2 regions of the Caproicibacterium sp. BJN0003 genome follow, and region 2 is predicted to be linked to the other one. Evidence: predicted binding sites of a transcription regulator. Region 2 holds the regulator's gene; the other holds the start of a gene.
What was found. The regulator HrcA, encoded in region 2, represses chaperone genes, less so after heat shock. The targets are predictions, from matches to a motif close to TGTTAGCACTCNNNNNNNNNGAGTGCTAACA.
Positions count from the first base shown of each region.

Region 1: a site for HrcA is predicted at 2,506-2,536, ahead of OP489_RS02885 (co-chaperone GroES). Genes of this name have one in related genera too.

Region 1 is NZ_CP111108.1:585,994-590,532, reverse strand. It holds gene OP489_RS02895 (phosphate ABC transporter substrate-binding protein) at 1-333, opposite strand, end outside; gene groL (chaperonin GroEL) at 519-2,150, opposite strand; gene OP489_RS02885 (co-chaperone GroES) at 2,181-2,465, opposite strand; gene OP489_RS02880 (GNAT family N-acetyltransferase) at 2,670-3,164, opposite strand; gene OP489_RS02875 (THUMP domain-containing class I SAM-dependent RNA methyltransferase) at 3,208-4,356, opposite strand; gene hpf (ribosome hibernation-promoting factor, HPF/YfiA family) at 4,436-4,539, opposite strand, start outside.
Region 2 is NZ_CP111108.1:2,318,693-2,323,231, reverse strand. It holds gene dnaK (molecular chaperone DnaK) at 1-863, opposite strand, end outside; gene grpE (nucleotide exchange factor GrpE) at 962-1,543, opposite strand; gene hrcA (heat-inducible transcriptional repressor HrcA) at 1,575-2,600, opposite strand; gene hemW (radical SAM family heme chaperone HemW) at 2,799-3,914, opposite strand; gene pth (aminoacyl-tRNA hydrolase) at 3,911-4,513, opposite strand.

The DNA.
Region 1 (4,539 bases), 730 kb from region 2:
TTTCGACGCGGCTTCAACATCGGAATTTCCGATGTTGACGGATCCATCAGAAACCTGCTTTAATCCGTCTCCGGAGCCTCCGGCATTCAGGGTAATTGAAACATTTGGATATTTCCCTTTGAATGCCTTTGCAGCATCCTGTGCCAACGGCAAAAGGGCGCTTGATCCAGATCCTGTAATGGTTCCGCTAATATCCGCCGCTCCTGATTTTGACGCTGTAGTGCTTGCTGCTCCAGAAGCTGTACTGCTTCCCGATGCAGTGTTTTGACCGCATCCAGCTAAAGTAGAAGATACCAGTAAAACCGATAATATAAAGCCAACCATTTTTTTCATAATCGCTTTGTCTCCTCGTTTTTTTATTTTATTATTTTCCTTTTGTACGATGCTATTCTATCGATACAATGTTAAAACGAAGTTAAATGTAATTTAGAACTCTTTAAAAAGCAAAAAAACTCCGGCAGCTATAAAAAGCTGTCGGAGTTTTTTAATCAATGAGAATTTATTTCATGGTTTCAAAATTAGTACATTCCGCCGCCCATTTCAGGTGCAGCCGGAGCAGCTGCCGGAGCAGGCTCTTTCTTATCAGCAACCAAAGACTCGGTTGTCAGAACAGTCATTGCAACAGAAGCAGCATTCTGCAGAGCAGAACGGGTAACCTTTGTCGGGTCAACGACACCAAAAGTAATCATATCGCCATATTCGCCGGTCAAAGCATTATATCCATAACCGGTCTTATTCTCACGGCGAATATTTTCAACGATAACGGAGCCTTCTACTCCTGCATTCGTTGCGATCTGACGAATCGGCTCTTCCAAAGCTTTGAGGACAATAGAAACACCGGTCTTCTCGTCTCCCTGTGTCTTCTTGAGCAGTTTTTCGACTTCCGGAATTGCATTGATCAGAGCAACACCGCCGCCTGCGACGATGCCCTCTTCCACAGCTGCTTTGGTAGCGGCCAGAGCATCTTCAATGCGGAGTTTCTTTTCCTTCATTTCAATTTCGGTAGCAGCACCAACCTTGATTACTGCAACGCCGCCAGCTAATTTTGCGAGGCGCTCCTGCAGCTTCTCACGGTCGAAGTCTGAAGTTGTCTTTTCAATCTGAGCACGGATCTGATCAACGCGAGCTTTAATCTCTGCACTGTCGCCGTTGCCGCCAACAATAATTGTATTCTCTTTGTCGACTTTCACCTGACGGGCACGACCCAGCATAGAGAGATCAACATCTTTAAAGTCAACGCCCAAATCACTGGAGATCACTTTGCCACCGGTCAACGTTGCAATATCCTGCAGCATTTCCTTGCGGCGATCGCCAAAGCCTGGGGCCTTAACGGCACAGCAGTTTAAAGTGCCGCGCAGTTTATTAAGAAGCAGGTTCGTCAGAGCATCGCCCTCAACATCATCCGCAATAATCAGGAATTTCTTGCCGGTATTAACGACTTTCTCAAGCAACGGCAGAATCTCCTGGAAAGAAGAAACCTTCTTGTCGGTAATGATCAAATAAGGATCATCCAAATCAGCTACCATCTTGTCGGTATCGGTGACAAGATAAGGAGAAACATAGCCGCGGTCAAACATCATGCCTTCTACAACTTCGCTGTAGGTTTCGGCAGTCTTGCTCTCTTCGACTGTGATGACTCCATCATTTGTAACCTTTTCCATAGCTTCGGCAATCAGTTTGCCAACTTGCTCATTACTGGAAGAAACCGTTGCAACACGGGCGATATCGGCGCTGCCGTCAACCTTTTTGCTGTTTTTCTTAACAGCGGCAACTGCCGTATCAACTGCGGTCTGCATTCCCTTACGAATGACCATTGGATTGGCTCCTGCGGTTACGTTCTTCATGCCCTCACGAATCAGCGCTTGTGCAAGCAGCGTTGCAGTGGTGGTACCATCGCCTGCAACATCATTTGTCTTTGTAGCAACTTCCTTAACGAGCTGAGCACCCATATTCTCATAAGGATCGTCCAACTCGATCTCCTTGGCAATTGTTACACCATCATTGGTGATAAGCGGTGCGCCGAATTTTTTATCCAGCACAACGTTGCGGCCCTTGGGGCCTAATGTAATTTTTACCGTATCGGACAACTGATCAATGCCGCGCATTAAAGCTTTGCGGGCATCTTCTCCATAAATAATCTGTTTTGCCATTCTTGATTCCTCCAATTATGATCAGATGAATTATTTTACTACAGCTAAAATATCAGACTGACGAACAATGGTATATTCCTGTCCATCCAGTTTGATCTCAGTTCCGGAGTATTTGCTGGTGATCACACGGTCACCGACCTTAACTGTCATTTTAACTTCTTTTCCATCGACAACGCCACCAGGACCAACTGAAATTACATCGGCAATCTGGGGTTTCTCTTTTGCGGAACCAGAGAGAATAATTCCACTCTTTGTGGTCTCCTCTGCTTCTTCCATTTTGATAAGCACGCGGTCAGACAAAGGTTGAATCGTCATGACACAAAGCCTCCTTTAAAAATAAAGCATAGATTACTGTTTTTAGCACTCTTTATCCTTGAGTGCTAAACTTATTGTAACGGCTTGTGTCGAAAAAATCAAGGGGTTTTTCACAGAAATTTTCGATTTCATAAATTATTTACAATTAACGAATTTTCCCAGCCGCAAAAAAGAGCAGCAGAAAATTTTCTGCTGCTCTTTTTATTATAAAAGTGTTTTCTGAAGCCGTACCCCGTATGCGAAAAAAGGCTTGTCCAAGTACTTTGTCTGATCAACTTGATATCCATTTTTTTGATAAAAAGCGACGGCCGACGTATTTTTCTGAAACGCCCAAATTACGATCTCCCGAAAGCCTTCTTTTTGGGCCTGTGCTTCTGCAAAGCGAATCAAATCCGAACCAATTCTCTGCCGCTGAAACGCTTTTTTCAAATAAATGCGCCAAACTTCGAAAGAACCTTTTTTATCAGGATCTTCCGATGGGCCAATGGACAATAAAGCAACCACTTGGTGATCTTGCTCATAGATATAATTTTCCAGCCTGCCGGAAAGAAAGTCTTTCTTCAATCTTTCTTTTCTGTCGGCGCATCCCTTTTCCCCAAGCAGTTCTTTGTTTATATAATCTGCATAAACAGATTTCCAATTATCATTGACGATATCGCAAACAATATCCATATCCTTACTTTGCAGTGGACGAATCATTTTCTCCCTCCAAAACACGTATCTTAAAGCCTACTACCCTCTTTTAAAAATTTGAAAATGATTCTTCCTTTGGTGTCCGAAAATACTGATAGTATTGGCACTTAATCATTCCATTATAAAGTTTACGGCGGCGGTCCGCTTTACGTCCAAAGCATTCTTCAAACGTCTCATCAGGAGAAATGATTCCATAACTCCACCCATGTTTTGGAACAAAAGCCTTTCCCATCGTGCGGTAAAGTTCTTCTGCCTGATCAAGATCGAGCAGACGCTCTCCATAAGGCGGATTGCAAATGACACATCCAAAATCCCCCAGCGGCTGAAAATCATGCAAGTCCCGACTTTCCACATGAACATGACCGATCACGCCGGCTTTTTTTGCATTGTCCAATGCAAGATCTACCGCCGCTTTGTCAATATCAAAGCCGTGTGCCTCAAAAGCTGCATCCCGCAATACCAGCGAGCGGGCACGATCGCGTTCCTCCTGCCAAAGTTTTCCATCTATATTTTTCCAATGTTCAGCGGAAAAACGCCGCTGCATCCCCGGAGCAATATTCATTGCATACATAGCAGCCTCAATTAAAATCGTACCGGAGCCGCAGCAGGGATCAATAAAATTCGCATCCGAATGGACTCGGCTCAAATCGACCATTGCAGCAGCTAAAGTCTCTTTAATGGGCGCTTCTGCCGCATTCTGACGATAACCGCGCTTATGAAGTCCTGCTCCGCTGGTATCAATCATCAAGCTGATCTGATCTTTCATCAGCAAAAACTGGATCTGGTAAAGAGTTCCTGTCTCGTGGAACCAATCCACCCGATATTTTGATTTCAGCCGTTCCACGATCGCCTTTTTTATAATTTTCTGGCAGCTCGGCAAACTACTGAGTTGGCTCGAAAGGATTCTCCCTTTTACCGGAAACGCATCCTCTTTTCCGATCCACCGTTCCCACGGCAAAGCTTTCACTCCTTCAAAAAGCTGATCGAAAGTCTTTGAAGGAAATGTTCCCATCAATACCTGTACCCGCTCGCTATATCTGGAATTCAAGTTTGCACGAACAAGGCTTCTTTCATCTCCTGAAAAAATCACCTTTCCGTTTTGGGGACGAACATTCTGCATTTCCATTCTGCGCAGCTCGTTTGCCACCAGCCCTTCTACCCCTAAAATGCAGGGACAGCACAATTCAAATTGTTCCATAAAACCTCCATTGATAAAAATTCAGAAAAAGGCAGGGACGCTGACAAAAGAGCGCCCCTGCCGGACATAAACTCAGCTTTTATTCGCCGTTCGGCTCCAAAAAGCCGTAATTTCCGTCGCGGCGTTTATAAACGACATTGACCTCTCCCGTGTGTTCATTGCGGAACATAAAGAACTGATGTC
Region 2 (4,539 bases):
ATGGTGCGCTCGACCAGATCGGAAGTGAGTTCATCAAATTTTGCTTTTGTGAGCGTCATATCCAAATGTTTCGGGCCGTTTGCATCTGCTGTGATAAAGGGGAGGTTGATCTGGGTGGTGGTCATGCCGGAAAGATCAATCTTTGCTTTTTCAGCAGCTTCCTTTAAGCGCTGCATTGCCATCTTATCGTTGGAGAGATCGATGCCGTTTTCTGCTTTAAAGCCTTTGAGCATCCAATCAATGACACGGCTATCGAAGTCATCGCCGCCGAGGTGAGTATCACCAGCAGTTGCGAGAACTTCCTGAACGCCGTCACCCATTTCGATGATAGAGACATCAAAAGTGCCGCCGCCGAGGTCGTAAACCATGATCTTTTGTTCCTGCCCTTTATCAACGCCATAAGAAAGCGCTGCTGCGGTTGGCTCGTTGATGATACGTTTTACATCGAGGCCTGCAATTTTGCCGGCATCTTTTGTAGCCTGACGCTGTGCATCACTAAAATATGCAGGAACGGTGATAACTGCGCTGGTGACCGGCTGGCCAAGATAAGCTTCGGCATCAGCCTTCAGCTTTTGCAGAATCATTGCGCTGATTTCCTGAGGGGTATACTGTTTATCATCAATTTTTACTTTGTAGTCGGTGCCCATGTGGCGCTTAATAGAAGAAACGGTGCGCTCCGGATTCGCAACAGCTTGACGTTTTGCGGTTGCGCCGACCATGCGCTCGCCGTCTTTTTTAAAGCCGACAACGGAAGGGGTTGTACGTCCGCCTTCGGCATTTGCGATGACGACTGGCTCACCGCCTTCAATAACTGCAACACAGGAGTTTGTAGTGCCTAAATCAATACCAATTGTTTTACTCATATTTGTTACCTCCAAATCAATGTTTCGGTGTAAATGTTTTATTTAAATCTGCATGAAATCCATGCGGAAGGACAAAAGAAAAACTAGGGTTTCCAAAATCAATTGGCAACCTGAACCATCGCGTGACGAACAATACGGTCACCCAGTTTATAACCGGGCTGAAAAACTTCTGCAATGACATTTTCTCCAAGATCGTCACTTTCAATGTGAGAAACGGCATTGTGATATTCGGCATCAAATGGATCGCCTTTTTTGCCCATGGGTTCAACTCCAAGCTTTTTAAGTGCGGATTCCATTTGCTTTTGAACCATCTCAATCCCTTTGCGCAGGTCTTCTATGGAACAGTCTTTCTGACTGAGAGCTCGCGTCAGGTTATCGGCTACCGGAAGAAATTCCAAAACCGTCGCCGCAGTTGCATCGGCATAAGCCGTTGCTTTCTCGCGTTCGGTGCGTTTACGATAGTTATCGTATTCTGCGGCCGTGCGCAGCAGAATGTCTTTTTGCTTTTTAAGCTCCGCCTGCGCTTTTTCCAAAAGTTTTGCAGGATCCTCCTGTGGATTTTCCACTTTTTCTTCGGGCTTTGACTCAGCAGGTTCCTTTTCTTCCACCTTAGTTTTTTCAGCTTTTTCTTCCTGTGGCTTCTCTTTTTGCTTCTCTTGGTTGTCTTCTTTTTTATTCAAGATGATGCCCCCTATCTTTTTGACTCTAAAGTCATTGTAATTTCATTAATTCCGTGAGCATTCGTCCTACACTGTCGGAAAGGTACGAAAGACTCCCGAGAAGGCGCTTGTAATTCATACGCATGGGCCCTAAAAGTGCGATTGCTCCGGCAGGCGTTCCATTGATTGCATAGTGGGAAATAATTAGCGCCATGCTGTCAAGTGCCGGAACCCCGATCTCTTTTCCAATCAAAACCCGGTCACCGGGTTCAATCAGCAGGCGGTAAACTTCGTCTTGCCGCGCTAAAAATCCCATCACTCGGCGAAGATCCCCTTCTCCAACCTCGGGATAATAGAGCAGATTCGTTTCTCCATCCATGCGAACGTCAGCTCCCATTGCTTCGCGGGCTACTTCTAACAATGCCATCAATGCACTGCTCATCAGCATACCGACATTCCCCATGGAAGCCGCCAAAGATTGGATAAAAGCAGGCGTAATTTTGCGAATTGGCATGTTTACAAGCTTTTCATTAAAAACTCGAAAAAATACCCGCAAAATTTCAGGGGAAAGATCAAACTCACAATGAAAAACCCGTGTGTGCATGGTACCGTTGCTGGTCATCAAAATGACCATTGAGGTGCGACGGCTTGTCTGAACAAACTGAACTGCCCGAACAACTGCATCCCGTCCGCTGGGGGTAATGGAAATTGCCGCTAAACGGGTCATTCCAGAAAGTGCTCGTGAAACACCGTCCAAAAGTTTTTCCGGGTCATAGGCGCTGGGGAGAAGCAAAGCATCAATAAAATGCCGCTCATCCGGAGTGGTGGATTCCGGTTCAATTAAAGAGTCCAGATAAAAACGATATCCGGATTCACTGGGAACCCTTCCGGCGGAAGTGTGTGGCTGTTCCAAAAGACCCATTGCGGAAAGCTCACTCATCTCGTTGCGCACAGTGGCAGAGGAAACCGGAAACTCAAGCATCTCACACAGCACTTTGCTTCCGACCGGTTCACCGGTTTCAGTATAAAGTTCAATGACCGCTGTTAAAATTTTTTGCTTGCGTGGGCTGAGTTCCATGAAGATCACCTCTTTTGACGAGTTAGCACTCTATAAGATCGAGTGCTAACTACATTTATAAATGTACCATTACTTTGCCCCAGTGTCAATAGGGTATTTGTAAAGAGATTATGAATTGTCAAAAATTTTTACAAAAAACTAGAAAAAGGGGCCGGCAAAAAAATTGCCAGTCCCTTTTTAGAAAAGTTATTTTAAGATTTATAATGCTTCCAGCAAGGTTTCGATCAAAGAATTTGAAACCAAAAACCCCCGCGGCGTCAGTGAAAGTGATTCAGGTGACTGCGTTAAAAGCCCGGCTTTTTGGTAAGGAATCGCTGCTTCACGCAGAGAGCTTGGGATTCCATGAGAAAAGCGGCTCAGACAATCTTTTTCAGTTAGTCCTTTGCAGAGGCGCAGACGCAAAAGTGCATATTCCGAAAAACTGCCGGCAGGGATTACACGATCGGTTTCTTCTATAGGTGGTTCTCCCATCAGAAATCCCCGCAGAGAACGCGGCCAGTAAAATCGTTTTCTATTATAATAGGAAGAAGCAGAAGGACCAAGCCCAAGATATTCTTCCTGATTCCAGTATTTTAAATTGTGGCGGCTTTCATAGCCCGGCTTTGCAAAATTCGAAATTTCATATTGGGAAAAACCTGCATTTTTTAATTCTTGGCAGGCAAGAAGATATCGTTCACAGTTTTCTTCTTCTCCGGGAAGATTTAAACTGTTTCGATTTTTAAAAAACAACGTGCCCGGTTCGATTTGCAAAAGATAGGCGGAAACGTGAGAAGCACCATTTTCTTGGCAGAATCGAATGCTTTCTTTTAAAGAATCGTCGGTCTGTCCCGGAAATGCCAAAATCAAATCAAGAGAAATATTTTGAATTCCGGCGCGTCGTGCTTCTGCCATGGCGGAAGCAGCCTGTTGAGGCGTGTGTCGGCGCCCGAGAAAAGAAAGTTCTTTAGAATTTGCGGACTGAAGCCCTAATGAAATACGGTTGACACCTGCCTCAAAAAGAGGTGGGAAAAAATCGGGCGGAATTTCTCCGGGATTAACTTCCACCGTGATTTCAGCATCGGTAAGACCAAATTCGGTTCGGGCAGTATTTGTTAGACGGCAGAGCCGCTCAGCCCCTAAAAGGCTGGGGGTTCCGCCTCCAAAATAAAGCGTGTCGCAGAAAAAATCCGGGTGCTCTTTTTTCCATTTTTTCATAGTGAAAATCAAAAAATCCGTATAGGATTCCATCTGCTCTTCTGTTGCCCGCAGAGAAAAGAAATCGCAGTAAGGGCATTTTTGAACGCAAAAGGGCACATGCAGATAAAGCCCGTTCATCCGTTATAGCGATTCATCGCTTCGTCAATTTTGTCATTTACCATAAGAGCAGCTGCGGCCGCAGCGTTTTTGGTGCTTTCGTCCATCAGTTTCATTTCGTCTGTTGAAAAGTGGCTAAGGACCCAGTCTGCTAAATCCCACTGCGGATTCGGCTTTTTCCCTACGCCGATTTTAATGCGTGGAAATTGATCACTGCCGGAGAGATACAAAATGTTTTTCATGCCGTTGTGTCCGCCGTCGCTGCCCTTGCGCCGAATTCGAAGATGCCCGCAGGGGAGAGAAATATCATCAAAAAGCACAATCACTTTTTCGGGAGGGAGCTTATAAAAGCGCATGGCTTCGGTGACACTTTGACCGGAAAGATTCATAAAAGTGGAAGGCTTTAGAAGAAGCACTTTTTTACCGCCGAATGTTGCAGACGTACAAAGCCCCTTAAATTTTAGGCGGTCAAGTTTTACACCCGCGTCATCAGCAATTTTGTCAATTGCCATAAATCCGGTGTTATGGCGTGTCCCTTCATACTCTTTGCCGGGATTGCCAAGCCCCACCAGAAGATATTCAATGGAACCAATAGCTTCCGGAGATTTTTGAAAAAACATCGGGGAAAATCCTCCTTTAAAAAGAT